3 regions of the Mesorhizobium sp. 113-1-2 genome follow, and region 2 is predicted to be linked to each of the others. Evidence: riboswitches for the same ligand, from Rfam matches in the RefSeq annotation. Region 2 holds a riboswitch; each other region holds the start of a gene.
What was found. A riboswitch is a leader RNA that binds a small molecule or an ion and turns the genes downstream of it on or off. The one in region 2 is predicted to bind cobalamin.
Positions count from the first base shown of each region.

Region 1: linked by a shared signal. The riboswitch ahead of JN279_RS01945 (aromatic ring-hydroxylating oxygenase subunit alpha) and the one ahead of JN279_RS19680 (CbtB domain-containing protein) in region 2 are both predicted to bind cobalamin.
Region 3: linked by a shared signal. The riboswitch ahead of metE (5-methyltetrahydropteroyltriglutamate--homocysteine S-methyltransferase) and the one ahead of JN279_RS19680 (CbtB domain-containing protein) in region 2 are both predicted to bind cobalamin.

Region 1 covers NZ_AP023242.1:422,201-432,711, forward strand. Annotated here, with positions in the region: gene JN279_RS01895 (substrate-binding domain-containing protein) at 1-19, opposite strand, end outside; gene JN279_RS01900 (hypothetical protein) at 36-260, opposite strand; gene JN279_RS01905 (ABC transporter substrate-binding protein) at 382-1,737, shown strand; gene JN279_RS01910 (carbohydrate ABC transporter permease) at 1,943-2,956, shown strand; gene JN279_RS01915 (carbohydrate ABC transporter permease) at 2,958-4,112, shown strand; gene bglA (beta-galactosidase BglA) at 4,117-5,781, shown strand; gene JN279_RS01925 (ABC transporter ATP-binding protein) at 5,811-6,923, shown strand; gene JN279_RS01930 (DUF680 domain-containing protein) at 7,027-7,266, opposite strand; gene JN279_RS01935 (DUF680 domain-containing protein) at 7,335-7,547, opposite strand; gene JN279_RS01940 (DUF680 domain-containing protein) at 7,621-7,818, opposite strand; cobalamin riboswitch at 8,314-8,514, shown strand; gene JN279_RS01945 (aromatic ring-hydroxylating oxygenase subunit alpha) at 8,631-9,878, shown strand; gene JN279_RS01950 (hybrid-cluster NAD(P)-dependent oxidoreductase) at 9,901-10,511, shown strand, end outside.
Region 2 covers NZ_AP023242.1:4,049,966-4,060,476, forward strand. Annotated here, with positions in the region: gene mgtE (magnesium transporter) at 1-1,241, shown strand, start outside; gene JN279_RS19650 (DUF6572 domain-containing protein) at 1,399-1,782, shown strand; gene JN279_RS19655 (MerR family transcriptional regulator) at 1,934-2,320, shown strand; gene JN279_RS19660 (methyltransferase family protein) at 2,327-2,803, opposite strand; gene JN279_RS19665 (heparan-alpha-glucosaminide N-acetyltransferase) at 2,800-3,798, opposite strand; gene JN279_RS19670 (MFS transporter) at 4,008-5,207, shown strand; gene JN279_RS19675 (aromatic ring-hydroxylating oxygenase subunit alpha) at 5,211-6,380, opposite strand; cobalamin riboswitch at 6,512-6,709, shown strand; gene JN279_RS19680 (CbtB domain-containing protein) at 6,743-6,922, shown strand; gene JN279_RS19685 (CbtA family protein) at 6,938-7,756, shown strand; gene cobU (bifunctional adenosylcobinamide kinase/adenosylcobinamide-phosphate guanylyltransferase) at 7,749-8,264, shown strand; gene cobO (cob(I)yrinic acid a,c-diamide adenosyltransferase) at 8,266-8,880, shown strand; gene cbiB (adenosylcobinamide-phosphate synthase CbiB) at 9,003-9,974, opposite strand; gene cobD (threonine-phosphate decarboxylase CobD) at 9,973-10,511, shown strand, end outside.
Region 3 covers NZ_AP023242.1:7,473,043-7,483,553, reverse strand. Annotated here, with positions in the region: gene JN279_RS35905 (DUF982 domain-containing protein) at 1-31, shown strand, start outside; gene JN279_RS35900 (DUF982 domain-containing protein) at 309-557, shown strand; gene metE (5-methyltetrahydropteroyltriglutamate--homocysteine S-methyltransferase) at 1,268-3,598, opposite strand; cobalamin riboswitch at 3,715-3,914, opposite strand; gene JN279_RS35890 (SIR2 family protein) at 4,443-5,327, opposite strand; gene JN279_RS35885 (AAA domain-containing protein) at 5,631-8,900, shown strand; gene JN279_RS35880 (phospholipase D-like domain-containing protein) at 8,897-10,511, shown strand, end outside.

The DNA.
Region 1 (10,511 bases), 3.6 Mb from region 2:
CGAGCTGCTTGAGGTTCACAACGGCCTCCATTCCCTCAAAGCGCTTTTAAGTTGAATCGACCCAAGTGCCGCAAGGGCGCGACGGCATCGGGACGACCATAGTCGGGGTTGAGGCCGGTTTGAAACAGAAAATTGCTGTTGCGCTGCCAAAAAGCATGCTGCGCTGCACTTTTCAGCTCACAAATTCGCAAAATTAAATCGATTAGTTTACCGAGCCTCTTGACTTCCGGATGATTCAATGGCGTGATCGAAAAAGCCAAAGCGCTTTGGAAGACTCTTCGAAAGGTTGCGGTTCCCTTGCGACTGAGTCACAGTCCTGCGGCGTCGGCGGGCGGAATGGAGGTTCCGTCCGGTGTATGTGACCCACTGGGAGGAATACCGATGAAGAAAATGCTTTTGCTGGGTGTTGCGTTTGGTGCGCTCGCCCTTGGCGCCCCCGCGCATGCTGAACTGAAGTTCAAGCCGGGCGAGGATCCGAAGTTTCACTGGGCGAATTTTGAAGACCTCAAGAAAGTCGATCTCAAGGGCGAGACGCTGACCATCTTCGGGCCGTGGCGCGGCGAGGATGAGACGCTTGTCCGTTCGGTGCTCGATTATTTCTCCGAGGCGACCGGGGCGGAGGTGAAATACTCCTCATCCGAAAATTACGAGCAGCAGATTGTCATCGACACCCAGGCCGGCAGCCCGCCGAACATCGCCGTCCTGCCGCAGCCGGGCCTGATCCAGGACCTCGCTTCCAAAGGCGTGCTGACCCCGCTGGGCGACGACGTCGCCGCCTGGATCAAGGAGAACTACGCCGCCGGCGACTCCTGGGCCAAACTCGGCACCTATACGGGCAAGGACGGCAAGTCGGCTTTCTATGCCTTTCCCTACAAGATCGACGTGAAAGGTCTGGTCTGGTACTCGCCTGACAATTTCCAGGAAGCCGGCTACAAGGTGCCGAAGACCCAGGAGGAACTGGCCGAGCTCGAAAAGAAGATCATCGCCGATGGCGGCAAGCCATGGTGCATCGGGCTTGGCTCCGGCGGCGCGACCGGCTGGCCGGCGACCGACTGGGTCGAGGACATCATGCTCAGGACGCAGCCGCCCGAAGTTTACGACAAGTGGACAAAGAACGAGATTCCGTTCACCGATCCGGCAGTGGTCAACGCCATCGACATCTTCGGCAAGATCGCCACCGACGACAAGATGGTGGATGGCGGCGCCAAGGCGGTGGCCGCGACCGACTTCCGCGACAGCCCGAAGGGCCTCTTTACCGTGCCGCCGAAGTGCTACATGCACCATCAGGCATCGTTCATCCCCTCCTTCTTTCCGGAGGGCGTAAAGCTCGGCCAGGATGCGGACTTCTTCCCCTACCCGCCCTACGCCTCCAAGCCGGAACTTGGCACGCCGCTGGAAGTCGCCGGAACGCTGGTGATGATCACCAAGGATTCCAAGGCTTCGCGCGAATTCATCAAGTTCCTCGAGATGCCGCTCGCCCATGAATTGTGGATGGCGCAGAAGAGCTTTGTCACGCCCTTCAAGGGTGCCAACAAGGACGCCTATGGCAGCGATGCGCTGAAGAAGCAGGGCGAGATCCTGGTCGGAGCGACGACGGTCCGCTTCGACGGTTCGGACCTGATGCCCGGCAAGGTCGGCGCCGGCTCATTCTGGACCGGCATGATCGATCTGGTCGGCGGCAAATCCGCCCAGGATGTGGCCACCGACATCCAGAAGAGCTGGGACGCCATCAAGTAGCCAGCTGGCAAGTAAGCAGCCGCTTCGGCTGCGGTTGGAAACTTCCTGATCCACAGACTGGATCCGGGCCGTGTCGGCCCGGATCCGCCCGGCGCTGCACGCCGGACCGATTTGCGTTCGCTCGTTCCGATTAACTGAATCGGCGCATCGCCACATCGCCAAGGCCGTTCCAAGCCTGGCTGATCATGCGCAGGGAGAGGGACCCATGGCGGCTCAGATTTTCTCGGCCATATTCGTCATCATCATCGGCGTCGGCGGCTGTGTCGCCTATTTTTGGGGCGCCAACAAACTGCTCGACCTGACCTTCCCTTCACGCGGGGTCTCCGGCACGGCTGCCATCAACAATCTGCGTCGGCAGGGCCTGGTGCGGCCATGGCTGTTCGTCGGTCCGGCGCTGATCATTCTCACCATCTACCTGATCTACCCCGTGATCGCGACATTGTGGCTCTCTTTCCTCGACCGCGGCGGCACCAGTTTCGTTGGGCTCGCCAATTACGAGTGGGCTTTACGTGATCCAGATCTCCGACGCTCGATTCTGAACAATCTGCTCTGGCTGGCAGTGGTGCCGGCCGCCTGTACCTTCCTCGGCCTGATCATCGCCGTGCTCACCGACAAGATCTGGTGGGGCACGATTGCCAAGAGCCTGATCTTCCTGCCGCTGGCCATCTCGTTCGTCGGCGCCAGCGTGATCTGGAAGTTCATCTACGAATATCGCGGCGAGGGCCAGGTGCAGATCGGCCTGCTCAACGCCATCATCCAGCACTTCGGCGGCCAGCCGCAGGTGTGGATATCGCTGCCGTTCTGGAACAATTTCTTCCTGATGATCATCCTGATCTGGATCCAGACCGGCTTTGCCATGGTCATCCTGTCCTCGGCGCTGCGCGGTATTCCGGAGGAGACACTGGAGGCCGCCGTCATCGACGGCGCCAATCCGTTCCAGATCTTCTGGAAGATCATGGTGCCGCAGATCTGGGGCACCATCGCGGTGGTGTGGACCACGATCACCATTCTGGTGCTGAAAGTGTTCGACATCGTGCTGACCATGACCAACGGCCAGTGGAACAGCCAGGTGCTGGCCAATCTGATGTTCGACTGGATGTTCCGCGGTGGCGGCGATTTCGGCCGCGGCGCAACAATCGCCATCATCATCATGATCGCGGTCATCCCGATCATGGTCTGGAACATCCGCCAGGCGAACAAAGAGACGGGAGGACACTGAGATGGCCGTCGCGACCGGAAATTCCTTCGCCAGCCGTTTCGGCGTCCACATAGCGGTGCTGGTCTTCGTTGCCATCTGGACCATTCCGACACTCGGCATCCTGGTCTCGTCGCTGCGTGACAAGGACCAGATCGTCGCCTCGGGCTGGTGGAACTCGTTCTCCAGCTCCAGCCAGACCGAGGCCGGGCGCCTGCCGTCCGCCTCGGCGCAGACCCAGAAGGACGGCAAGTTCGTCCTCGAGGGCAACATCTTCGGCGACGGCGCCAAGCGCAATATCAGCGCCTTCGGCGTCAAAGCAGCGGCCCCCACACAATATCCGGCCGGCACATCGGCAGACCTCGGTGACGGCGTGACCCTGCAGGTCAATGCCGATGGCAGTTTCGTCATGGCCTCGCCGAAGGCGTTCGAAGGCGACCGCGGCCAGCGCCTCTACTATGCCTCGTCGGCGCCGCCGAAATTCACCACCGAGAACTACGATACCGTGCTGTTTTCGGAAGGCATCGGCCGCTCGTTCATGAATTCGCTGACCGTCACCATACCGGCGACTGTCATCCCGATCCTGATCGCCGCCTTTGCCGCCTACGCACTGGCCTGGATGCGCTTTCCCGGCCGGGCGCTGCTGATTGCGGTCATCATCGGCCTCCTGGTCGTGCCGCTGCAGATGTCGCTGATCCCGCTGCTCAAGCTCTACAACAATGTCGGTGCGTTCTTCGGCGTCCCGTCGAAGACCTATCTCGGCATATGGCTGGCGCATACCGGCTTCGGCCTGCCTTTCGCCATCTATCTGCTGAGGAGCTATATTGCCGGCCTGCCGCGCGAGATCATGGAATCGGCCCGCATCGACGGCGCCAGCGACTTCGAGATCTTCGTCAAGATCGTGCTGCCGCTGTCCTTCCCGGTGCTGGCCTCCTTCGCCATCTTCCAATTCCTGTGGGTATGGAACGATCTGTTGGTGGCGATGGTTTTCCTTGGTACGGCACCCGACCAGATCGTGTTGACGGCCAAGCTCAACGCGCTGCTCGGCTCTCGCGGCGGCAACTGGGAGATCCTGACGACATCGGCCTTCATCACCATCATCGTGCCGCTGATCGTCTTCTTCTCGCTGCAGCGCTATTTCGTCCGCGGGCTGCTTGCCGGCTCGGTGAAAGGAGGCTGAGACCATGCAATCCGCTTTGAAAGCCAGTTCGAACCCTGACCTCGCCATCGATCGCGACTGGTGGCGGGGCGCGGTGATCTACCAGATCTATCCGCGCAGCTACCAGGATTCGAACGGCGACGGCATCGGCGATCTCAAGGGCATCATTCAACGGCTCCCCTACATCGCCGCGCTCGGTGCGGATGCGATCTGGATCTCCCCCTTCTTCAAATCGCCGATGAAGGATTTCGGCTACGACGTCTCGGACTATTGCGACGTCGATCCGATGTTCGGCACGCTGGCCGATTTCGACGCGCTGACGGCGGAGGCGCACCGGCTCGGCCTCAAGGTGATGATCGACGAGGTGCTGTCGCATACGGCCGACAGCCATCCGTGGTTCAAGGAAAGCCGGTCGAGCCGCGGCAATCTTAAGGCAGACTGGTATGTCTGGGCGGACGCCAGGCCCGACGGCGCGCCGCCCAACAACTGGCTGTCGATCTTCGGCGGCTCGGCCTGGCAGTGGGACACCAGCCGCCAGCAATATTATCTGCACAATTTCCTGGCCGAGCAGCCCGACCTCAACTTCCACAACCGCGAAGTCCAGGACGCGCTGCTCGAGGTCACCCGCTTCTGGCTGGAGCGCGGCGTCGACGGCTTCCGCCTCGACACGATCAATTTCTACTTCCACAGCCAGGGCCTGGAAAACAACCCGCCGCTGCCGCCGGAAGAGCGCAACGACCAGACCGCGCCGGCGGTCAATCCCTACAATTACCAGGACCATATCTACGACAAGAGCCGCCCGGAAAACCTCGGCTTCCTCGAACGCTTCCGCGCGCTGCTCGACGAATATCCGGCGACCGCAGCGGTCGGCGAGGTTGGCGATTCGCAGCGCGGGCTCGAAGTAGTGGCAGCCTATACCGCCGGCGGCAAGCGCGTGCACATGTGCTATTCCTTCGACTTCCTGGCGCCGGAAAAGATCAGCGCGGACAAGGTCCGATCGGTGCTCGAAGCGTTCGGCAAGGTCGCCAGCGACGGCTGGTCGTGCTGGGCTTTTTCCAACCATGACGTGATGCGCCCGGCCTCGCGCTGGGCCGCCGGCGAAGCGGATCCCATCGCCTATCTCAAGGTTATCTCAGCCTTGCTGATGTCGCTGCGCGGCTCGGTCTGCCTCTACCAGGGTGAAGAGCTCGGGCTCGGCGAAGCCGAACTGCGTTTCGAGGATCTGCAGGATCCCTATGGCATCCGTTTCTGGCCGGAATTCAAAGGCCGTGACGGCTGCCGCACACCGATGGTCTGGGATGGCGACGCCAAGAATGGCGGCTTCTCCCAGGCAAAGCCCTGGCTTCCGGTGCCGGCCAAGCATCTGGCGCAGGCGGTCAATGTCCAGCAGGGCGATCAGGCTTCGCTGCTCGAGCACTACAGGCGCTTCCTGACCTTCCGCCGCGCCCATCCGGCACTGGCCAAGGGCGACATCACCTTCATCGAAAGCGAGGGCGACACTGTCGCCTTCACCCGCCGCGCCGGCAATGAGCAGGTCGTCTGCGTCTTCAACCTCGGCGCCAAGCCGGCCAAGGTTGACCTTGGCAACCGATCACTGCAACCTTTGCCAGGACACGGGTTTTCCGGGCAGGCGAGCCCCGGTCCGATCGAGCTCGGCGGTTACGGCGCCTGGTTCGGACGGATCGACTGAATTTTTGAGACATCACTGGGAGGAAACCAATGGCCGATGTCAATCTGAGACAAGTGAAGAAATCCTACGGCAACCTGCACATTCTCCACGGCATCGACCTCGATATCAAATCGGGTGAGTTCATCGTCTTCGTCGGCCCGTCGGGCTGCGGAAAGTCGACCTTGCTGCGGTCGATCGCCGGGCTTGAGGAAATCACCTCCGGCGAACTCAAGATCGCTGGTGAGGTCGTAAACGATGTGCCGCCGTCCAAGCGCGGCATCGCCATGGTGTTTCAGTCCTATGCGCTCTATCCGCACATGACCGTCTACGACAACATGGCGTTCTCGATGAAGATCGGCAAGGAGAACAAGGCCGAGATCGACCGCCGCGTGCGCCAGGCGGCGGAAATCCTGCAGTTGACCAAATATCTCGACCGGCTGCCCAAGGCGATGTCGGGCGGGCAGCGCCAGCGCGTCGCCATCGGCCGCGCCATTGTGCGCAATCCGAAAGTGTTCCTGTTCGACGAGCCGCTGTCGAACCTCGACGCCGCCCTGCGCGTCGCCACCCGCATCGAGATCGCGAAGCTGAAGGAATCGATGCCCGCCACGACCATGATCTACGTCACCCACGACCAGGTCGAGGCAATGACTCTGGCCGACCGCATCGTGGTGCTTAAGGACGGCCATATCGAACAGGTCGGCACGCCGATGGACCTCTACAAGAAGCCCGGCAATCTGTTCGTTGCCCAGTTCATCGGCTCGCCGGCCATGAACATCCTGCCAGCGACCATCGACAAGACCGGAAACCCGACCGTCGTCAGCCATGTCGGTGGGCGCAAGGCGACGGTGCCGATCACGACGCCCGCCTCGGCGAAGGGTGCGGCGGTCAGCTTCGGCGTGCGGCCGGAAGACCTCATGGTCGCCACCGGCGTGGACTATCTGTTCGAGGGAACGGTCGACTATGTCGAGCAACTCGGCGAGGTCCAGCTTGTCTATGTCGACATCGGCCGCGCTGACCTGCCGCTGGTGACCAAGCTGCCTGGCAATGTCGAGGTCAAGCGCGGTTCGACGCTGCGGCTGAGTGCCAATGCCGAGGACCTGCATATCTTCGATGCGGACGGACATTCCTTCGCGCTGCAGAAGCCGGAAGCAAAAGCGGCCTGAGGCCGCCAGTCTTGCTGGGTCGAGAGTCCTGCCGGGTCGAGGCGACACAAAAAGAGCGGCGGGCCAAGCCCGCCGCTCTTTTTTGGAAGATTAGCTTCAGCTCTTAGTGGTTGCCGAAGAGGTTCCGGTCGCTGCCCTGAGGCGCCGACTTCTGCGCGTCGCCCGACGAATTGAGCAACTTGTAGACGGGCGAACCGCTGTCGCGGATCGAAGCCGTACGCGAGTTGTCAACTGAAGTCGCGGCAGGCTGGTTGGCGGCATTGGAGCCATAATTGTCGCTGCCGGCGAAAGCACTGCCGGAGATGGCCAGAACGGCGGCGGTGGCAAGGATGATTTTCTTCATTTCAAGTCTCCTGAATTTCTGGATTTCGCCGGGACAGTGGGCACGCCCACCGTCCCGCTGCGAACCGGCTATTGGTTGTTGCCGAAAAGGTTGCGGTCAGCGCCCTGCTGCGCAGGCGCCTGAGTGGCCGGAGCCGACTTCTTGATCGAAGCGGTGTACGAGCTGTCGTTCGAAGCAGCAGCAGGCTGGTTGGCGCCATTGGAGCCATAGTTGTCGCTGCCGGCGAAAGCGCTGCCGGAAATGGCCAGAACGGCGGCGGCAGCAATGATGATCTTCTTCATTCGAGTCTCCTGAATTTCTTGAGGTCGGCCAGAGCGGCGAGGCGAAAAACCCGCCATTGGCCGGGATCGGCTGTTAGTTGTTGCCGAAGAGGTTGCGGTCAGCACCCTGGACCGGCGCCTGAGCAGCCGGCTCCGACTTCTTGGTCGAAGCGGTGTGCTGGCTGTCGACAGCCGTTGCTGCAGCGGCATTCGAACCATAGTGGTCGCTACCAGCGAAGGCGCTGCCGGAAATGGCCAGAAGGGCGACGGCAGTGAGAACAATCTTTTTCATTTTTGGTACTCCAGTATTTTTCTGTCCGTCTAGCGGCGTGTCTTGGGATTAAAATCGCGTCGTTCGGACAGGCCCGATGTGGGAAAGCCAGCTAGCCGTTTCCAATCACGAAGTTGTTTGCCGTGGACCAAGAATCCACCACTTGAAATTGTACCATGGCCTTCTACGTCAGATATTTCACTCTTTGATATCAGCATGTTAGGTGAAACCAGCGCTGCGATCACCAACTGTATCGAAGCCTCAGCGTTCACACCGTCCTGCACGCACCGTCAACAGAAACGAACCGTTCGGTTCGATTTTAGAATCTGCTAATAGTCACTTTTCGAAACCGTTAACCTTTTAGGCGCCCATTCCGGACCGATTCTGACGGCGGGCACTGCCGTCAACGAAAACGATTTTTCGTGACCGCTGTGCTTGACCCGATCATTGCGCATGCGTGTCGCGCCACATGGATGCGATGTCGCTTTCATGCCGATGTCGCAAACGCTGTCGTGATTAGATCATGGCATCTCAGGTGCCGCTTCGTGACGACGAGGCGGAGAATTGGGAAGCCGGTCAAAGTCCGGCGCTGCCCCCGCAACGGTGGTGGAGTTCAAGTCGCAACGGGAGACCACTGGGCGAGAGCCTGGGAAGGTGTCGCGACCGTCCGCAAGGACACTCCAGAGCCCGGAAACCAGCCCGAGATATCTAGACTCGACTGATCGCGGTGGGCGGTCAAGAGGCGGATGGCGCATGCCCGGCTTTCGCCGGCCTGCGTCCGATCCTTCCTCAATCACCACCATAGTCAGTCCTTAAATAGAAGAGGACAGGACATGGATGCGCGCAACGATATGCTGAGGCTCTTGAACAGCCGCAGAGAGGGCTTCTCGCTGGAGCAGCCCTTCTACACGGATCCCGATTTCTTCAAGCTCGACATGGAGCTGATCTGGTATCGCGACTGGCTGTTCGTCGGCCATGATTGCGAACTGCCGAAGCCCGGCAGTTTCATCACCGTGCAGATCGGCGACTATCCGGTCGTGCTGGTGCGCGATCAGCAGGGCAAGATCAACGCCTTCCACAATTCCTGCCGCCATCGCGGCAGCCGTGTCTGCAACACCGACAAGGGCACGGCCGCCAAGCTGGTCTGCCCCTATCACCAGTGGACCTATGAGCTGGACGGAAGGCTGCTGTTTGCCCGCCAGATGGCCGACGGTTTCGACAAGAGCCAGTTCAGCCTGAAGCCGGTCGCCTGCGAAAGCGTGGCCGGCTATATCTTCATCTGCCTGGCCAAGGTACCCGCCGACTTCGCGCCGATGCGGGCGATGATCGAACCCTATCTCAAGCCGCACCGGCTCGGCGAAGCAAAGATCGCCTTCGAGAGCACGATCGTCGAGAAGGGCAACTGGAAGCTCGTCTGGGAAAACAACCGCGAGTGCTACCATTGCGCCGGTAATCACCCGGAACTGTGCAAGACCTTCCCGGAAGCACCGACTGTGACCGGCGTGCAAGGCGCCGACAGCGATCCGGAGATGCTGGCGCACTGGGCCAAATGTGAGGCGGCCGGCCTGCCGAGCAAGTTCCGCATCGACCCGGCCGGGCAATACCGCGCCACAAGGGCGCCGCTGCTGCGCGACGCGGTCAGCTACACGATGAACGGCAAGCGGGCGGTGAAGAAGAACCTCTCCGACACGGTCTCCGCCGACCGTATCGGCACGTTGATGCACTATCACTACCCGACGACCTGGAACCATATCCTCATCGACCATGCCGTCACCTTCCGCGTGCTGCCGATCAGCGCCACGGAAACGGCGGTGACGACCAAATGGCTGGTGCACAAGGATGCGGTCGAGGGCATCGATTACGATCTTGCCGAACTCACCCATGTCTGGACCGAGACCAACGACCAGGACCGCCGCATCGTCGAGGAAAACGCCTTCGGCATCCTGTCGCCTGCCTATGAACCCGGTCCTTATTCGGAGCTGCACGAGGGCGGCGTGATCCAGTTCGTCGACTGGTACGCCCGTTTCATCGGCCCGCGCCTTGCCGACGATGGCCGGCCGGCCCTGCGCAGCGTTGCTTGAGAGAGGTTGAGGGATGAATGCGATGACGGATCTTGGGCTCTATCGCCATCTCGACCAGATGGCGCCCTGGAACGACAGGCTGCAGGTGCTGGAAGTGATCGGCGTCAGCGACGAGGCGCCTGACGTCAAGACCTTCACCTTTCGCTCCGATAACCAGACCTGGTTCCGCTACAAGCCAGGCCAGTTCGTGACGTTGGAACTGCCGACATCGGATGGGCCGCTGATGCGCACCTATACGCTGTCGTCCTCGCCGTCGCGGCCGTTCTCGATCGCCGTGACGGTGAAGGCGCAGGCCGGCAGTATCGGTACGCGTTGGATGTTCGATAATCTGAAGCCAGGTTCCCACGTCAAGGCCTACGGGCCGGCCGGCGATTTTTCGCTGCACAGCCACCCGGCGGCCAAATATCTGTTCATCTCCGCCGGTTCCGGCGTGACGCCGATGATGTCGATGCTGCGCTGGCTGAACGATTGCGCGCCATGGACTGATGTCGGCTTCGTCAACTGCGCGCGGCGCGCCGAAGAGATCATCTTCCGCAAGGAGCTCGAACTGCTCGGCGGCCATATGCCGGGCCTGTCGCTCGGCTTCATGATCGAGGAGCGGTCGAGCCGCGAGGGCTGGTACGGCCATATGGG
Region 2 (10,511 bases):
TTGGCGACCTGATCGAGGCGCTGCATCCCGAACAGCGGCGGGCCCTGGTCGAGCTGCTGGGCGCCGATTTCGACTTTTCCGCGCTGACCGAGGTCGACGAGGCGATCCGCATGGAGATCGTCGACAATCTGCCCAATGCGCAGATCGCGCAGGCGGTGCAGGCACTTGATTCCGACGATGCGGTCTACATTCTCGAAGACCTCGAAAAGGAAGACCAGGACGAGATCCTGTCGCAACTGCCGTTCACCGAACGGATCAGGCTGCGCCGCTCGCTCGACTATCCGGAAGAGACCGCCGGGCGGCGCATGCAGACCGAGTTCGTCGCGGTGCCGCCGTTTTGGACCATCGGCCAGACCATCGACTACATGCGCGAGGACAGGAACCTGCCTGAGCGCTTCAGTCAGATCTTCGTCATCGACCCGACCTTCAAGCTGCTCGGCGCCATCGATCTCGACCAGATCCTGCGCACCAAGCGCACGGTCAAGGTCGGAGAGATCATGCACGAGACGCGGCACGCCATTCCGGCGACGATGGACCAGGAAGAAGCGGCGCGCGAATTCGAACAGTACGACCTCTTGTCGGCCGCCGTCGTTGACGAGAACGAGCACCTGGTCGGCGTGCTGACCATCGACGATGTCGTCGACGTCATCCAGCAGGAGGCCGAGGAAGATCTGCTGCGCATGGGCGGCGTCGGCGACGAAGAGCTTTCCGACAGCATATTTTCGACCTCGCGCTCGCGCGTTCCCTGGCTGCTGATCAATCTGTTGACTGCATTCCTGGCGGCGTCGGTGATCAGCCTGTTCGACCGCACGATCGAGCATATCGTGGCGCTTGCGGTGCTGATGCCGATCGTCGCCGGCATGGGCGGCAATGCCGGTTCGCAGACCATGACCGTTACCGTGCGGGCGTTGGCGACCAAGGATATCGACATCTACAATGCCGGCCGCATCATCCGTCGCGAAATGGGCGTCGGCTTCATCAACGGCATCATCTTCGCCATCCTGATCGGCATTGTCGCCGCGGCCTGGTTCCACGATCGCAATCTGGGCGGCATCATCGCGGCGGCGATGATCATCAACATGTTCGTCGCCGCACTTGCCGGCATTCTGATCCCGCTGCTGCTCGACCGGTTCAAGATCGATCCGGCGGTGGCTTCTGCCGTCTTCGTCACCACGGTCACCGACGTTGTCGGCTTCTTCGCCTTCCTCGGCCTTGCCACCTGGTGGTTCGGCGTCGCGTGAGTGGGTAGTGTCTCAGTTTGAAATTTGCCCGACGGGCCAATCCGCGCCTCTGGCGTATCGAAAACTCTCTGGTCGATGGAAGACCTTTGCGAGAAGATGGACGTCGTTGCGCCGAAGCCGGGCAAACGCGGGCCTTACAAAAAACGATTGAAGGATAATGAACAACGAGAGTTTTGCTATCAGTGATGACTTTTCGAACGATTTGGAAGTTCGTTTGGGAAATAATGGTCTGCGGTTCGTCATCACTGATACGTTGCCTTGGACAGATGACGAGGCGATAGCTGCGCATCTCGAAAGCATATCGGCGAGAGTGGACTCCTACTTGCAGATTGCAACAAGCGATCAATTTCGCCAGAGATATCCAGAAACCCCGCCAGCCAAGGTTTCGATTGTGCTTCGAATCCGCTACGAGCCCGCTCCAACTGCGGAGCCGATTTTGTCTGCGACATCAAAGAGGCTCGCAATCGATGGCATACGCTTCCGTTACGGGATGGCTTCGGAATATCGGAGAGATCGTAGCGGCGGTGAAATTTCAAACTGAGACACTACCCGTGAGTGGCCTCAATTGACTTTTACGTAAATGCCGTGCGAGGCTCGCGCGGGGGCCATGTCGATTCCGACAGGCAAGGGTTTGGTTCGGGACAGAAGGCGACGCCGCGTGGCGTTGCCCAGGCTTCCGGCGTGGAGCGACAATGCGGGAATATTATTCGATCACCGAGCTGACCCGCGAATTCGACGTGTCGACGCGGACGCTGCGTTTCTATGAGGATGAGGGGCTGGTGCAGCCGGTGCGGCGTGGCCGTACACGGCTGTTTCGCCCGTCCGACCGCCATCTCATCCGGCAGATCATGCGGGGAAAGCGGCTCGGCTTCTCGATCAACGAAATCCGCGAAATCATCCAGATGTACAAGGAGCCGCCGGGCGAGGTCGGCCAGCTCAAGCTGATGATCAAGCGCATCGAGGAAAAGCGCGAGGATCTGCGCCAGAAGCGCCGCGACCTCGAGGAGACGCTGGCCGAGCTTGACCAGGCCGAGGAGTCCTGCGTCGAGCGGCTGGTGGAGCTTGGCGTCAACACGTAACGCTGTTCAAATCCAGCGCCGCACGCGTTTGGCGTAGTCGCGGTATTTCTTGCCGAATTTCGCCGCCAGCACCTTTTCCTCACGCTCGATGGCGACCTTCTGCGTGACGAAGGCGGCGATGAACGCCAGCGGCAGGAACCAGACGATCCCCGAGACAAAGGCGACGCCGATCAACAGCAGCGTGTTGGCCAGATACATCGGGTTGCGGGTGATGCCGAAGGGTCCTGTGGTGACGAGGTGGTCGGGCACTGCGTTGGGATTGAGGGTGGTCCTGGCCCGCATCATGGTGCGGATGGCGGTGAACCAGAGTGCGGCGACGCCGAACAGCGCCACCCAGCCGGCGGCGAACAGCAGGTCGCCCAGAAGGTCTCCGATCCAGGGCAGGGGATAGAGCATGCCGAGGATGATGCTGATGGCGATCGCCGCGGTGTAGATCACCGGCGGCCATGGGATCACCCCGGGCTTCGGCTGGGTTTCGGTCATTGCGTTCCTCCCTCGTCCATCTTGTCTTCGGTCTGGGCCGTGCAACTGGCGGCCAGATCGCCCAGATGCGCCCGGAATTCCGCACTCTGGTCGTTGTTCTCGAGCCGATCAAGCGTGGCCTCGCCCTCGATCGTCGTCAGCATGCAACCGCAATAGCTGGTGCAGAAGGTTGCGTTGCGCGTCTGCTCGCACGAGCGCTGGCAGGTTTTCAGGAAATTGACCTGTGGGGTGTCGACCTGGGCCGGCATGATTTGCGAAAAAAGCCAGACGCAGCCGATCAGCAACGGCTGGTGGATGAGGTAGAAAGCCAGGCTGTGGCGGCCGATGAAGAGCAGCGGATTGGCCCAGCGGCCGGGCACCAGGCTTGCCAGCCGCGCTCTTACACCGGACGCGGAAGCGAGTTTCGCCACGCCGATGCCGACAAGCACCGCGCCGAACCATGGAAACAACGGCACGTAGTCGTTGGAGCGTGGATTGATCGCCGACAGGCCTATCCACCACAGCCAGGGGTGATCCAGGGCCTCGAAGCGCAGATAGACGGGCGCCGCGATGACGAGCGCGGCAACGACAAGCGTCAGCAGGGCCGGCAGCCGCAGGAGGGCGAGGCCGAGCAGGCTGGCGAGCGCGATCTCGTGCAGGATGCCGAAGAAGATGAAGCCGTCCGGCGTGGCGATGCGGGTGACCACCGAAATGGCGATCGCCGCACCGGCAACCATGGCGAAACGTTTCCAGAAACCGTTCCAGCGGATCTGCTGGCCGTGCGCCAGGTACAGGCTGACGCCGACCAGGAACAGGAAGGTCGAGGCGATGCAGCGTGCGTAGATCTTCCACCAGCCGAAGGCGGTGAGGCCGGGGTCGGTGTAGCCGAAGAATTCCAGATCCCAGGTGAAATGGTAGCTCGCCATGGCCAGCAGCGCGATGCCGCGCACGATGTCGATGGCGACGATGCGCTTGGATGGCTCCGGAACGGGTGCGGTCGGCGTGTGGATGGTCATGGTCTCGCGTTCTGATTCAGCCCCGCCTGAGGACTATCACGGTTGGGCGGGACAGAAGAAGGCCGAGGCATCGGATCAAGCGGCGCTTTAGGCCAGAGCCGGGAAGCCTTTGACCGGCTTCGCTTTTGGCCGGTTACGCGTCGGTTTCCTCTTAATCGTCCGGGAATGACCACGGCAGATTTGGCCGATGATTCTGCTTTGGGGAAGCAATGTCCACTCATGTGCGCCATCCGATCTGGCTTCCGGCTCTCAAGGCCGCGGATGCGCGCACCTTCGCCTCGCTCTACGCGGTCGAATCCTTCGCCCGCGCCACGGTGTCGAGCGTCATCCCGATCCAGGCCTACGAAATCCTGCACAATGAGCAGATCGTCTCGATCCTCTACACCATCGTGGCGCTGCTCGGCCTGTCGGTGACCTTGTTCATGCCGATGCTGATCCGCCGCTTTGCCCGGCGCTGGGTCTACACGGCGGGCGCCTGCCTGCTCGCCATCGGCTCGCTGTTTTTCGTTACCCACACGCTTGCCGGGCAATTGGCGGGCATGCTGTGTCGGGTGATGGGCGCCAGCGCGCTTTCGATCACGCTCAACCTCTACATCATGGACCACATCCGCAAGACCGACTTCATGCAGGCCGAATCGTTGCGCATGGCGTGGTCGATGCTTGCCTGGACCGGCGGGCCGACGCTCGGCATCTTCCTCTACACGCGCTTCGGTATCTATGCCGCGCACGGTGCGGTGGCGGTGTTCGCGCTGGCGCTCTTGGCGCTGTTCTGGACCTATCGGCTGGGCGACAACCCGTCGATCCGGCCCGGCAAGACACGGCCGGCCAATCCGCTCGCCAATATCGGCCGCTTCATCGCGCAGCCCCGATTGAGGCTTGCCTGGCTGATCGCCTTCGGCCGCTCCTGCTTCTGGACGACGTTCTTCGTCTACGGGCCGCTGTTCATGGTGATCACCGGAGAGGGCAAGCTGGCCGGCGGCCTGCTGGTCTCGGCCGGCAACGCGCTTTTGTTCATGGCGATCTTCTGGGGCAAGGCCGGAAAACGCTTTGGCGGCCGCAAGACCATGACTTTCGCCTATTTCGCCATGTCGGCGATGCTCCTGGCAGCAGGTACGGTGGGCGAGAGTGTGCCGTTGCTCACCGGCGCTTTCCTGCTGTGCGGCGCCTTCTTCACCATCGCGCTCGATGCGCTGGGCTCGACCGCCTTCATGCGCTCGGTGCGCTCCTATGAGCGGGCGCAGATGGCAGCGGTCTACCGCACCTATCTCGATTTTTCCGAGCTGACGCCGCCGCTGGTCTATTCGGTGGTGCTGGCTTTCTTTGGACTGGGCTCGGTGTTCGTCACGCTCGGTCTGCTGGCGGCGGTTTGCGGGTTTGTCACGTGGCGCTACCTGCCGAAGTCGCTTTGAGGATCAGGCAGTAAGTGCAGCGTGGCGCTCGCGCACCCAGTTGTGGAAGCGGTGCAGGTCGTACTCCTCGGGCATCAGCACGCCGGCGGCGTGGCGCATCGAATGCAGGCCTCTCTGGTTGACCTCGCAGATCGCCGCGTCCTCTTCCAGCACCTGTGTGCCGAAGGCGACGATGTTATCGATGTCGGTCGCGGCCAGCGCCTCGGGCGCGAACAGCCATTCGGCAACAAGCTCGGTCTGTTCGGGACCAAGCGGCACCAGGCGCACGGTCCTGACGTAGTCGACATGACCGACGATGAACATCGAGGGAAGGCTGGTGGCGTAGGTCTGCCCGGCGGCGCGTTCGGCCGGCGTCAGGCTTGAGAAGATCGGCCCATGCGTCTGGCCGTCGCGCGACCAGGTCTCGGCGCCGTCGCGCAGGCCACCGGAAAACTCCGGCGCGTCATTGTCGGCGTGGCGCGTCCATTCGGGGTCGTCATGCCGGCTCATCAGGCCGCGGCCATAGATCGGCACCAGCCGCGACAGATCCTTGTGCACGCCCGGGCAGTGCAGGCACTCGTTGAAGTTTTCCCAAAAGATCTTCCAGTTGCAGTGCATCACCTTGCGCAGCACATGGCCCGATACCAGCGTTTCCAGCGGCCAGTTGCCGAGATCGCCGGAGGCCGGGTCGAAGGAGGCCTGCGCGGAGCCCGCCGCATCCTCCTGCAGATTGATGAAGACGAAGCCGCGCCACACCGAGAGCGCGACGCGGTAGAGCGGATGGTCGGCCTTGTCGAATCCGTCAGGCAGCGATTTAGATGGCACGCGCACGAGGTCGCCGCGCAGCGAATAGGACCAGGCATGGTAGGGGCAGGTGATCAGCCGCGCCTTCAGCCGGCCCTCGCTCTCCTGGCAAAGCTGCGAGCCACGATGGCGGCAGGTGTTGTGGAAGGCACGCAAAGCGCCGGTGTCGTCGCGCAGCACGATGATGTCCTGCGTGCCGATGCGGAATCGGCGGAAGGCCAGCGGCTTTGCCAGATCGGCCTCGCGGCAGACGAGCAGCCAGTTTCTGTACCAGATGGCGTCGAGGTCGAGCTGGTACGCCGCTTCATCCCAATAGGCCGACGAGGGCAGGGTCGATTCGGCCCGGGTCAGGCCATTGTAAGGGGCGCGCTCGCTGGCAGTGGGCTGCATGGCTGGCTTCCTGTGAAGCGGTCAGCCGACACCCGGCCAGGAGAATTGTCAATTGTCGCGCCTGGAAACGGCATGGCGCAATCGCGCTGTTTGCCGGCGGAATTTGGTTTGCCGCGTGTCGCGATTTTCCCTATAGTCATGCAGTCGTCGGTTCCGTTTTGGAGCCAAGAGGGAATGCGGTGCGGGCGAAATTCTTGCCCAATGCCGTGGCTGCCCCCGCAACTGTGTGCGGTAGTCCTCTCCATATGCCACTGAAGATTCGTCTTCGGGAAGGTGGGGAAGGGCGCTGATCCGTGAGCCAGGAGACCTGCCGACGACGGCAAAACTGACAGGCCCTCGGGTGGAGGGTGAAAGGACAAGATATGAATACCGCTTCCGTCTCCCTCGGCGCCTCCGTCTCCTCGCAGTCGCGCTTCATGCAGCTGGCGCTTGCCGCGCTGCTCGGCACGTTCATCATCGGCTTTGTCGGCTTCTCGCATATCGATGCGGTCCACAATGCCGGTCATGACAACCGGCATTCGATGGCGTTTCCCTGCCACTGACGAGGATCTGACATCATGAATCTGTTTCGCAACGTCGTGTTCATCGCGGCGATCGCAGGGCTCGTGGCCGGCGTCGTCCTTGCCTGCATGCAGGCCTATGCCACCGTGCCGCTGATCCTTAAGGCGGAAGTCTACGAGCAGGCCGAAGGCGGCCACAGCCATGACCATGCCGCCGCACCCGCGGCGCCGGCCAATGCTGCCAGCGGCAACGCCATGAGTTCCGCCGCACCGGCGGCATCGAACACCATGAGCGCCGCCACCCCGGCTCCGGCCGCAGCCGCCGCTCCGGCCGAAGACGAGGGCTGGGCACCGGCCGACGGCTTCGAGCGCTTTGCCTTCAACGTCATGTCCAACGTCGTCACCGGCATCGGCTTTGCGCTGATCCTCGTCGCGGTTTCGGAATTCGCCGGCGGCATCGGCAATTGGCGCCAGGGCGTGTTCTGGGGGCTTGCCGGCTTTGCCGTGTTCACGCTGGCGCCCGGCCTCGGCCTGCCGCCGGAATTGCCGGCCATGCCGGCGGCCGACCTGACGCAGCGCCAGATCTGGTGGGTGGCAACCGTGGTCGCGACGGCAAGCGGGCTTGGCCTGATCGCGTTCCGCAAGTCGCTGCCGCTGGCCATCCTTGGCGTGGCGCTGATCGTTGCCCCGCACATCGTCGGCGCGCCGCAGCCCGACAGCTTCGAGACGCCGATCCCGGAAGGCCTGCACCACCAGTTCGTGGTGGCGGTGACGCTGACCAATCTGGTGTTCTGGCTGGTGCTCGGCGCCGTCGTCGGCGTGGTGCGCGGACACTTCACCGGCACCGCGACCAGCCTGCGCGACAGCTTTGCCTGATCGAAGCTCGCTGACCTTCATCATCGGCGGTGCGCGCTCCGGCAAGAGCGCGCACGCCGAAACCCTGGCGACGGCGTCGCCCGCGCCATGGTCCTATATCGCCACGGCGCAAGCCTATGACGACGAGATGTGCGAACGCATCGCATTGCACCGCTCGCGGCGCGGCGAGGGCTGGATAACAGTCGACGCACCGCTCGACCTCACCGGCGCGCTTGAGGCCTTGCCCGATAACCAGCCGGTGCTTGTCGACTGCCTGACGCTGTGGCTGACCAATCACATGCTGGCCGATCACGACGTTAGCGCCGAGTGCCGGCGGCTGGCGGATGTGCTGTCGCGGCCGCGCGGGCCCTGGTTCGTGGTATCCAACGAAGTCGGGCAAGGCATCGTGCCGGACAATGCCCTGGCGCGCCGTTTTCGCGATGACGCCGGCCGGCTCAACCAGCAGGTCGCGGCGATCGCCGATACGGTGCTGCTCATGGTGGCGGGGCTGCCGCTCAAGGTGAAGTGACATGACCGACATCGACAATAAGGACGAAGAACGCCATCGCGCCAAAATGGCCAAGCGCAAGGCGGTTCAGGACGCCGAGGTGGCGGCCAAGACGATCGAAAAAGGACTGCTGATCGTCAACACCGGCCCGGGCAAGGGTAAGACCACGGCTGCCTTCGGCCTGGCGCTGCGCATGCTCGGCTACGGCAAGCGCGTCGGCGTCGTGCAGTTCATCAAGGGCAAATGGCACACCGGCGAGAAGGATGCGTTCGCCGCCTTCGGCGACCGCGTTGTCTGGCACGCGATGGGCGAAGGTTTCACCTGGGAGACGCAGGATCTGAAGCGCGATATCGCGGCGGCCGAGGCCGCCTGGGCCAAGGCACTGGAGTTGATCGCCGATCCCTCGATCAGTCTTGTCGTGCTCGACGAACTCAACATCGCGCTGCGCTACGATTATCTCGATCTTGAGAAGGTGGTTGCAGCGCTGAAGGGCCGCCGCGAGGGCCTGCATGTCGTCGTCACCGGCCGTAATGCCAAGCCGGCATTGGTCGAGGCCGCCGATCTGGTCACCGAGATGGGCGTAACCAAGCACCATTTTTCAGCAGGCGTGAAGGCGCAGCAGGGGATCGAGTTTTGAGTCTTTTACCCTCCCCCTTGTGGGGAGGGTCGATCCGCGAAGCGGAGCGGGGTGGGGGCCTTGGCGCCGCACCCCCACCCCGGCGCTACGCGCCGACCCTCCCCACAAGGGGGAGGGTGAGGTCACGCCAGAATGACGACGACCGAGCCCAACCCGAACAGCACGATCAGCAGATAATCGGCGACGCGGTAGAGTTTCAGCGCCTGCCTGATGTCGTCGCTGTCGACGTCGCGGCGGCCGCCTTCACCCATGAAGACATCGTCGACCACGATACCGCCATAGCTGCGTGGCCCGGCAAGCGCCAGGCCGAGCGCGCCGGCCATGGCCGCTTCCGGCCAGCCGGCATTGGGCGAGCGGTGTTTTTTTGCATCGCGCCGCACCGCCTGCCAGGCACTGCCGGGATCGGCGCCCTTGACCAGGAAAGCCGCCAGCACGATCAGCAGCGCCGTCAGCCGCGATGCGGGCAGGTTGATCCAGTCGTCGAAGCGCGCCGCAGCCCAGCCGAACGCCTCATGGCGCGGGGTGCGGTGGCCGATCATCGAATCGGCGGTGTTGGCGGCCTTGTAGGCGGCGCCGCCGGCGAGCCCGCCGACACCGGTCCAGAAGGCCGGGGCGACAATGCCGTCGGAAAAATTCTCGGCCAGGCTTTCGATTGCCGCACGGCAGACGGCGGCCCTGTCGAGCGCTTCGGGATCGCGGCCGACGATGCGCGAGACGGCGACACGGCCCATGGCGAGGCCGGCGCTGTCGAGCGCATCGGCCACGGCCTCGACATGTTCGTAGAGGCTCTTCTGCGACAGCAGCGATGTCGCCAGAAGGGCGGCGATGAAAAACCCCAGGGGGACGAACCAGAGCAGGACAAGCTGCACGCCAAGGCCGATCACCGCCGGCACCAGCACGATGACCAGCAGCGCCTGGACACCGCGTTGGCGACGCAGCGCGTCGGGATCCGTGGCGCGGTTGAGCCTGCGATCGAGAAAGGATATCAGCCTGCCGAACCACGTCACCGGATGGCCGATGGCGCGGAAGAGCCAGTCCGGGTAACCCAGGACAAATTCGACGGCCAGTGACAGGAAAGCGATCAGGACTGACATGAAGCTTCTTGAAGGAGCGGTGGACCATGGTGGAAGTCTTGGCCGGGCGAGGGCGCTTTTCCCCGACGCCCCTCAGCCTTTCGTCGACCTTTCGACCGGTATCAACCCGCACTCCTACCCGCTTTTCGACCTGCCCGCCACCACGCTGTGGCGATTGCCGGAAGCCGGGCGGGCGCGCGAACTGACAGAGATCGCGGCCAGCACCTATGGCGCGCCGTCGCCGGCCAATGTGGTCGCGGCGCCCGGCACGCAGATCCTGCTGCCGCGCGTGGCCTCGCTGGTCAGGCCCGGCAAGGCATTGGTGCTGGGGCCGACCTATGCCGAACATGCGCGGGCAGCGGCGATCGCCGGGCATCAGGTGAGCGAAGTCAGCGATTTTGCCGCACTGGCGGACGCCGACCTTGCCATCATCGTCAATCCGAACAATCCCGATGGTCGCGTCATCGAGCGCGACCGGCTGCTGGCATTGGCCGCCGGGCTGCGCGCCAGAGGCGGGCTGCTGGTCGTCGACGAGGCCTTCATGGATGTCGGCCCGCG
Region 3 (10,511 bases), 3.4 Mb from region 2:
CAGATCGGGCAGTGGAAAAGTGCAGGTGTAGACTTCGACGGCATGTTTGAGACTGGCGCGAGACGCGTCAAACAGTGCAGTATGTCCAGGTTTCACAGCTAGACCACGCGAGTGAGAAGCAGTTCCTCACCACCGACTACAAAACCGCAGATCGCACGCAACCTGACCATGGCCAGACGCAGCTCATGGCGATCGCTTGGTCGGCAATGGCCAGGTTCGGCGGCGCAGATGCAGCGGTGGCGTTCGGCTGAGTAAATAAATGCGACCCGGGGCTGTTTGCCGCATAGTGGCTGTGGAGGAGGGGAGAGATGACCGGCTTGATCAGATTTGAGAGGCCAGTCGTTGTTCAGGTTAGCCGCCGCAGCTCGGAGCGTATCGTGTTCGACGTCAACGACGCGGCCGCTATATTGCTGCGGGATCTGCATCATAAGACCGATAAGCGCAGAATTGCGATGGACACCTGTCTGCAGGTGTTACGCGGTAAGACCCATCCACCAGCCGCTCGACGAGCTTTCGTCGCAGCCGCGCTCGAAGCACGCATTCTACGCAGCGATTGAGATTTAGGGCGCCGCTCATGAATTTCGGCCATCTGCACATCGCTATTGAGCGCGCTCCGAATACCCCTGCCGGCATCGCCAGGTGCAAGCCAACCCCTCTCCTTCCGCGACGGCTTTCCTGGTCCGGCGCCTGATCTTCCACCATCGAAGCACAAGGGTCCGCCAGCCAGCTGCGGCCGCTCGGCTTCGCCGTCGCGGTGATCGTGATTGCAGCCAGAGGCAGACGGAGCCATCAAGCGGGAATTGGCCCGCTGCAGATGGCGGAGCCTCGATGCCGCCTCAACAGTCTCCACAAGTGCCGTTTGAACCTTCCCCAGCTTGGCCCTGTATCCGGTTCCCGGAACACGCTCCGCGGACCAGCGCGTGATCGCCGATGCTTCTCCCGATGGTCGGGACTGGGGTTTCGGCGACCAAGGGCGGGGAGACGATAGTGATTTCGATTATCCCAATACGGAATAATCCGAAACGGGCTGGCGGAGAGCCGTCTCGTTTCTGGCCGGCTCATTTGAGGCCCAAGCCTCCTCGATCGCCCGCCAACGGAGGCCTCTGGAACAGCTGACTTCAACGCGCCGTAACAAGGGCCGCGGCCAGGCCAAGCTTGCCGAGGCGTTTCGTCACCGGCAGCTCGATTGCCTTGGGTGCGCCGGATAGACTCCCCCTCGATGCCCGGTGTGGCGTTGCCGCTCACCGCCGGCGAGGGGCACCGAGCCCTACGCGGTCTGCGCTTTTTCCCGAATTGCGCGTGCTGCAGCCACCATGTTCACCAGGGCAGGGCGGACCTCCTCCCATCTGCGCGTTTTGAGACCGCAGTCGGGATTCACCCACAGTTGGCCATCCGACAATCGATCGCGCGCAAGCATGATGAGGTTGGAAATCTCGCCCACTTCCGGGACCCGCGGCGAGTGAATGTCATAGACACCAGGACCGATCTCGTTCGGATACTTGAAGGTTCGCAGCGTATCGAGCAGTTCCATCTGCGAGCGCGAGGTTTCAATGGAGATCACATCGGCATCCATTGCAGCAATCGCGTCCACGATGTCGCCGAACTCGGAGTAGCACATATGGGTGTGAATCTGGGTCGCATCGCCAACCGCCGTTGAAGCCAGCCGGAAGCATTCGACGGCCCAGTCGAGATAGGTTTCCCAGTCGGCCTCACGAAGCGGCAAGCCCTCGCGCAGTGCGGCTTCGTCGATCTGGATCATCTTGGCGCCGGCCTTTTCGAGGTCGCTCACTTCATCGCGAATGGCGAGCGCGACCTGGCGGCAGACGGCTGAGCGGGCAAGGTCGTCTCGGACGAAGGACCAGTTGAGGATCGTCACCGGGCCGGTAAGCATGCCCTTCACCGGCTTTAGCGTCAGCGACTGGGCGTATCGCCACCAGTGTAGTGTCATCGGATTTTGTCGCGACACATCGCCAATGATGATCGGGGGTCGCACAAAGCGCGAGCCATAGCTCTGCACCCACCCATGCTGCGTGAAGGCAAAGCCGCGGAGCTGCTCGGCGAAATACTGCACCATATCGTTGCGCTCGAATTCGCCGTGGACCAGCACGTCGAGTCCGATCTCTTCTTGCCAGCGAACGGCGGCTTCTATCTCTTTCTTCAGGAACGCCTCATAGTCGACGTAACTCAGCTCGCCTTTGGCATGGGCTGCCCGCGCCTTGCGAACCTCGGCTGTTTGCGGGAAGGAGCCAATCGTCGTGGTGGGGAAGGATGGCAAGCCAAACGTGTCGGCCTGAAGCTTGGAGCGCACGTCGAATGCGCTCTTCCGGCGCGTCATGGCGACCTTGATGCTGGCGACCCGACCTTCGACGAGCGGATCATGCACCTTAGCGGATGTCGCGCGAGCGGCGGCAGCCTCAGCCGACGCCTCTAGTTCGGCGGCGACCGCGTCCCGGCCTTCAGCCAGGGCACGGGCGAGCACGACCAGCTCGTCGGTTTTTTGCGCCGCGAAGGCGAGCCACGATTTCACGTCCGCATCGAGTGTCGTCTCCATGTCCAGGTCGATCGGCACATGCAGCATCGAGCAGGACGGGGCGATCTCCACGCGGTCCAACGGCCAGTCGGCGACGATCGGCTTGATGCGGTCAAGTATGGCAGGCAGGTTCGCGCGCCAGACGTTGCGGCCGTCGATCAGCCCGAGCGAGAGCACAAGTTCCTTCTGCGCGAGCCGGCCGACGGTCTCCAACTGCTCTGGAGCGCGCACGAGATCGACGTGCAGTCCCGCCACGGGCAGAGAAATTGCGGTCTCGAGATTGTCTCCCAGCGATCCGAAATAGGTAGCGACCATGATCTTCAACTCGGGTGCTGCTTTCGCCAGCCGGCAGTAGGCGAATTGGAGCGCATCCCGTTCGTTGGGAATCAGATCCAGCACGAGCGCCGGCTCATCGATCTGTACCCAATCGGCTCCCGCGAGCTTCAGCCTCCGCAGGAGCTCCTCGTAGACGGGCAGCAGCCGTGGCAGGAGCGCGATAGGGTTGAAACCTTCCTCAGGTGACTTCGCCAACTTGAGAAAGGTAACCGGTCCAAGCAGGACCGGGCGCGTGTGGATGCCGAGCGCCTTGGCCTCGAGGAAATGATCGACCGGTTTCGCCGACGAGAGGGCAAAGCTCTGATCGTCGGTAAGTTCCGGCACAATGTAGTGATAGTTGGTGTCGAACCATTTGGTCATTTCCATCGCGGCAAGGCCATGCCCGTTGGCCGCATGCTCGTCACCGGCATGTCCGCAATCAGCGGCCTGATCTTGGTTGCCGCGCGCCATGGCGAAATAGGTATCGAGTGGGACCTCGCCGTCAGTCCAGGTGTATCGTGCCGGCACGGCGCCGACCATGGCGACGGTGTCGAGCACATGGTCATAAAGCGAGAAATCGTTGGACGGGATTTTCGACACGCCGCGATCGTGCTGCTCCCTCCAGCTGGCGGCGCGTAGCGCCTTCGCCGTCGCGAGCAGGTCGGCAGCGGGAGATTTTCCGGACCAGTAGCTTTCAAGCGCGAATTTGAGTTCCCGCCGTCGACCGATACGCGGCACGCCGAGCGTTGCCACTGGAATTTGTTGAGAGACAGTCATGCCATACCCCGATGGTTGGGGCGTGGGGACAAGGAACGCGCGAGTAGGCGGCACGAAGCCAGGCTACCGCGGCCACCGAGACACCCCGCCCGTGGACGTTGTTCGTCGTGGCAGGTCTCCTGGCTCGCGGGTCAAAGCCTCTGCCCGTCTTCCCGAGGCCGTTCGCCTCAGTGACACCAATGGGCTTGGCTCGCCGCTAACAGTTGCGGGGGCAGCGCCGGCATCGCACCGGCTTCCCTCTTAGCTCCGCTACGGCAGTGCCGCGCGGAGAACCACGACATGCGCACAATCACAGCAGCTTCGCTCCTTGTCAATACATATAACGAGATGTTTATGTGATGATGCGAATAATGCCCTTGCGCTGATCGGTCTCTTTCGCCCAAAGCCGCTTACGATGCCGCCTCTTATCAGTGCAGGCTCGGAGAGGTCTTTGTCCCATCGGCACGAAAAGAGCGTGTCGCAACAGGCGTTGTCGCATGCGGCCGACGTTGCCAATGCCGCTGATGTGCGAGCCTTCCAACTATCTCAACGAGAAAAGGAAAAGCTCCGGCCTCACCGAGGCCACCAAGAACGAAGCGCCGTGGATCGGCGCTGATCCGCAAGACTTTGCAACCGTCAGATATGCAGCGGGCGGTTCTTACGCGAGGCCGCGAACGCGGCTTTGGGAACCCAATCGCGGGCGAGGATTGGTTGGAGCGGGTTCGTGCCGATAGTGAATTTCCTACCCTTCGCCCACATTATTGAGCATGTGCCCGAGCGAGCACACAAGGCCGCATCAAGAGAAAGCCCGGTCAACTGTAGGGCTTCTTCATTCTTGATTTCATTGGATACGCCCGGCCGCCCTGAGTTTCTTGATTCGACTATTTTTCAGCTCAGGAGGCAAAAAGTTAACGCGATTGTCCAGTTTAGTCATGAATTGCTCGAAATCCATATTGATCTGATTTATAAACAGTCGATTCGAGTACATCTTCCGAACCTGATGATCATCTCTTGGAAAGACAGTGTACCAAGGGATGCCTCGGTTTTTCTGCCTGATTGAGTATAATTCAGCACCAATGTCCATATCACTGAAAGAATATCCAATGAGTAGGACGCAGCTGTTCTCAAATCCGCCCATGGCTTTTGATATCATCTTTCGATACGATGATATCATTTCAAAATAATCGAATTGAGTTATAACCAAGCCACCTTTACCGACCGGCTCGTGGGCGTAGGTTAAACTTCCGTGCGGCTTGTAGAGCGGCATGCGACCGCTCAAAGCTTGCCTATCATCATAAATTATGTCCGGGGGGAGAGAGCTACTCGATTTGTAGCCAAGCTCAACTAGCTCATCGTAGTTGGTCGTGAATATCGACCGCGCTCCCAGATTGGCCAGTGCAACATGCTGCCACAATGGCAGGAAGCAGGTAAAATGTTCGACCAAGAACTCAGACATCGGCGTTCGGCCGGTCTTGGTTTCGATTATCGCGGCGGCATGCTCTAGGCTCATGAGCTTTAGGCTCTCCGGGTCAAACGCAGTCGAGCCGTCATGCTTGAAACGCTGCCATAGCGTGTTTCGCAGAGCATATGCGTTGGGAAGATCCTCGCCCAATTTGTTCTTGGCGCCTATCGAAGCTCCTGCGCCTAGAAAAATTGTCAACCGTCCGCGAAACAAATCCCAATTGGACACGAAGTCTTCGAAGTTGTCGTCGATTTTGCCCGGCACGCGTTAGAACCTTATGTGGGGAAGTGATTTTGTGTACTAGACGCGGAGTGCGACTCATAGTCTTAAAGCAACATGGTCACAAAAATATTAGGCGGACGTTACGTCCTCAAAAGGAAGCTGCTGCCGGGTAGTGTCGAGCGGGGCGAGCCTGAGTTATGGCAAGCACAGGACGCCGGTGACGTGTACTATGTCAAATTGTGGCCTCGTCGCAGCGGCGACGAAATGGACATCCGGGCCTTGTGGAATCGAGAGGTTAGAGGCCTCAGGCGGCTTCAAAGCTATCCTGGAGCCAGCCAGAGGTTCATGACCCTCCAAGATCTCGGCATCACTGACGATTATTTTTTTATCGCGCTGGAAGGCGGGCGACGCGGAATCCTATCGGAATTGCTTGAGCGAAGGCAGAACGTCCACTGGCTGCTTAACTTGACAGTGGCATCGAGGAGACGACCGCTGTGGGAGGGGCTTTTACGCATATCCGAAGCCTTACGCCTTTTACATGACGGCGGCACGATCCACCGGACGCTTTCCTCGGCTTCAATTTTCGTTGGCCCTGACGGCAGCAACGACTTTCGATTGAGTGGTTTCGAATGGTCGCTGCGAATTGCAGGTAACGACGGTGCTTCAGCAAATCCGGCCAAGCAACGCGTCGCGAGGCCACCGGAACTTGAGCGCGGTCCTGGTGAGTTCTCGACAGCCACCGATTGGTTCGACTTCGGACTACTAGCTGCGGAGATGTTTGGTGCGCCGGTCAGAACTGTAAGAAAACTCAGTGCGCTAAAAAAAGCGATTACCGATCTCCCAACTCTGCGAGAGCGAGAAAAGACGCTTCTCCTGTCGTTACTTGAGGAAGAAGCAGATCGCCGTTTGGTGGATGGTGAGTCCGTGGAGCGGGCCATCCGCGATATTGTTGTCGGCCTAGAAGCTGTTGCATCCGCGTCCAGCAATCCAATTGTTGTTGCGGTGCGCTTAGGGCCCCTTACGGACCTGTCTCGCGCCATAGAGCGTATCGCGGGAGACCAGGCCCGCGCCGACGCCGTCGAGAATCAAAGAAAATGGATCGAAAATGACTTACGGGGTGACATCCGCGTGATCGCTCGGAGCTACCCGAGGCGTCGATTTATCCTGAAAGGCTCGAAGCTTGAGTATCGAGTATCTCAGTGGGATTTGCCTCAGGGGGGCGCAACTTGGGATGTAGGATATTGCGATTCAGTTGAAGAATATCCGAAGTCTTTCCAAGGGGACGACATTCTTAACACTGGTGAACGAAAATTACAGATTCGCCTATACCCCCACGTACGCAACAACATTAACTCGATCCGGGACAAAAGTCTTCCTTGGGATAAGGCATTTCCGCCTAGGGTGGTTGACGCAACCGTAGAACCACACCTTCAAGATGTCCACGATTTCTTCAGGGTCACCCAGCAGATAGACACTCTTTTGATTGCTGCTCAGATTTGCCCCGTTCGAGTGATAGAAGTCGATACGATGGGGGGCATCACCTATATCTCGGTGACCCCCGTCAAGGAAGTCGAACGTAATGAGCTGTGTACGTTCCTCAAGCTTTCGCCGCCTGCCGATCAAGTTGCAGACTGGTTTGGCTTGGGTGCTGAAGAAATTTCAGATGATGACGAACAAGAGCCGAGCAGAGATACCTACTATCTTCTTGATAGAAGGACGATCTCGCGTGACCCGCAGGGGGCCGTGCAATGGTCATTTGACCGCAGAGAGATGAATTCTGGAGGCCCCCGCTACCATTTTGTTACGGAGCAAGGCGCCGTAACACGTGCTGGTGCAACGCTCTACTTGGCTCGGAACTTCGGTGGAACCATTGCGCAGATTCGGAGGCGTCACAAAGCCATTGAAGATTTGCGCCAGCACACTTCGTTGTTGCGACTAATCGCGGACCCCTACATTGCGAGCAGGCGCGGGTTAGACCGGGCACCGGCAGGAAGAGCAGCAATCGATCTTGACGAATCGAAAAGAAAAACAATCGAGCAACTTTGGCAGGTTTATCCATCCTTTGCAGTCCAAGGGCCGCCGGGGACTGGCAAGACAACTCTAATCCAAGCGTTCTCTGATCGCCTGCTTACTGACGACCCAACGGCGCAGGTTCTTCTTACGGCCCATTCTCATCACACCGTTGACGATGTGCTCCAGAAGACCTCAAAGCTTTTCAATGAGCTGCCCCCAAACAGTCGCCCAATCCTTCTCAGGCTGGGCGCCCGGCAAGGGTCTGATTTCGATATTGATGCCACGACCAACGTCATTTTGGATTCCCTCGCGGCTAGTGAAATGGCGCAGGCCGCGCCAGGGTTTCTTAAGGAGAAGCTGGCGGAGGCCATATCGTCTCCGGATGAACACATGAGCCCAAGCGTTGAACGGAAGGCAATGCAACTGCTCATCCAAGATGCGGCGAATCTAACGTTTGCCACGTCCAACGCGCCTGACTTAGCCGAGCTTTCCAACAGGGGGCGGCGGTTTGATTGGTCTGTAATTGAAGAAGCGGGCAAGGCGCATGGCTTCGATATGGCGGCGGCGTTGCAGGCAAGCCATCGCATTTTGCTGATTGGAGATCACCATCAGCTCCCTCCCTACAACGCAGAGACATTTGAGGACCTTTTAGGGGAACCTCTTCGAGTACAAAAGGCTGTGCAATTGGGTGCTCAGTTCGCTCCCGGACTGGTTGACCCCGCTCTCGTCGATGAGGATCCTAGCAAAGATAGCTTTGCCGACCGCTGCACCAAGTGGAGATCAATGGTTCGCTTTTTCGGCCGCTTCTTCGAGCAAAGCATGGGAGAAGGCATAGGATTAGACGGGCCAGCCTCCACGCTGACCGATCAGCACAGGATGCATCCAGACATCGCGGACTTGGTGGGCCGAATATTTTATCCAGATGACAGCGGCACTCTCCTGAAAACTCCTGACGAGGCGAAGGTGAAATTTGAAGGCCTACCTCCATACGACATAACCGGCTCTTCTTGGATGCCGGAGGCGCGGATAATTTGGCGTGACGTTCCCTGGATACAGAAGGAAAAGTTTTCGGTCGGCGAGCAAACGGGACTTTTTGTTTCGGACAGCGAAGCCGAAGCGGTTGTTGACACTCTTCAACAGTTTCGGCCGCGCGGAAGCCAAAAGTGTCACATCCAGATTTTGTCGCCATACAACGATCAGTTGAAGCTTATCCGAAAAAAGATCGAGGCTGCGAGGGGGGCTGGGACACTTGACTTGATGTTCCAATCGCCTTTCGATCTTACGGTCGACAAACGGCTTGGTGCGACGGTTGATGAATTCCAAGGAAGTGAGGCTGATATTGTCATAGTAAGTCTCGTGCGGAACAATGCGTTGGTTCCGTGGAAGAGCCTTGGGTTTCTTAAGCAAGAGACGAGAATGAACGTTTTGCTTAGTAGGGCAAAACAGAAGCTTGTAATTGTAGGAAGCTGGGATTTTTTTTCGAGCAGATGCAACGATTTCACCCCAGAAGAGGCTGATTACGCCTACATCGGACGAATGATGGCGTTCATGGAGAGAGCGCAGGTAAATAGAACGTTGGTTCGGACAGGAGGCCACTCGTGACCTCACTCTACGTTCCAGTCTTCCGCGTTGCGGTGAACTATGTGGTGAATTTTGGCCGGCGGTGGAGTGTTCTTGAGCAGATGTTGCTGCTCGAATTGGCTTCTGGGCGACACTCTGTGCGTGAGTTAGCCCGAAAATCTCTGGTTCCGGACCGTCTTGTCGTGGAGGGCTTGATCAATCTAATGCGGGTGGGTTGGATTGAAGTTCGATCCACATCAGCAGGGAATTTTTTCACGGCTACCACCGCCGGCAAAAGACGGGCCGCCGACGAAAGTCTGCCTGCCCAGCTACAGCGCGGCGGGCGTTGGATATCGCTATGTTTTGATCGATTGTCGGGAAGCTGGCTTAGAGCAGACGATCTTGATCTGGTGTATGAAAAAGACCTGCCGGAGAACCCAAACCTCCTTGAGCCGATTGAACAAAATTACGATCCGAACGACGCGACCATTCGCGATCTTCTATATTTAGGCGTTGACGAGGATCTGGAGGACGAAGAGCCGAAGTTACGGACACCGTCCAGGCCCTACGCTCGGATTTATCTTGACATGGGGGAGCTCACAGGTCTCCCCGACTACGCCCCTATGCGTCTCAGGGAAAAGCTACGCGCACAACTCATTAAACTTGGGGCCGTCCCAATGAAGCGGGCCGCCAAGATCAGCACCGGCATGGGCGAGGGAGTCGGGCGTGCGTCCTTGGATTCAAGTAACTTTATCGTTGGTGGGGAGGAACACTTTGAATTTCTTCAGAGTGCTCTGAGATCTACAAAATCATACATTGCGTTCCACTCTTGCTTCGTTCATCCAGAGACAGTCAAAAGACTTCTGCCATCATTTTCAGAGGCGGCTAGGCGCGGCGTAAAAGTTGATCTGTTGTGGGGATTGCGCGTAGACGCTGAAGACCCGAAGCCTGCTGCCCCCATCGGGGAAGTGCAACAGTTGCTTGCAATGCTGCCCCAATCTGCAAACCAACGTATACAGCTATCTCCAAATTCATCAGGTTCTCACGCCAAGATCATCATCTTTGACGACAAAGAGCTCGGCTGGACTACCGTCGTGGGATCCTGCAACTATTTGTCTTCATGGTACAGCGCCAAGGACGTGTCGCTTCGGACCACCTCGCGAGTAGTTGGGCGCGAGGTGGTGGGTCAACTCATCAGCGCCCAGGTTCCCTCAGCGGGGAGTTGGCCCGCTGTAGCTAGAAGACTGCGCAGTGTTTGGCAGGCAATTCGCAGTTTCGATCCGCAAACAGAGGCAGGCGAGTACTCTATTGAACTCTTGGTTGACGAGGACCATTACGCGTGCATTACGCGAGCGCGGGATGAGGCCAAGTCCCGAATATTGATTGGGTGTGATCTCTTCGGCTTGGCAGCCGAAACCTCGGTGGTGGTTCCGATGGAGGTTGCGGCTCGAGACGGTTGCCGAGTAGAACTCATGTACAATCGGCCCAGCAAGACTATGACAGAGCAGGGCCGGGCACCCAGTGTGAACGAACTTGCCGCACGCGGCTTGGAATTGCACCGCGATCCGTCACTGCACGGCAAGTTCCTTATCGTTGATAACGACACCGTGGCGGTGACGAGCTTCAACTGGCTCTCCACTTCGGTTTCCGGCG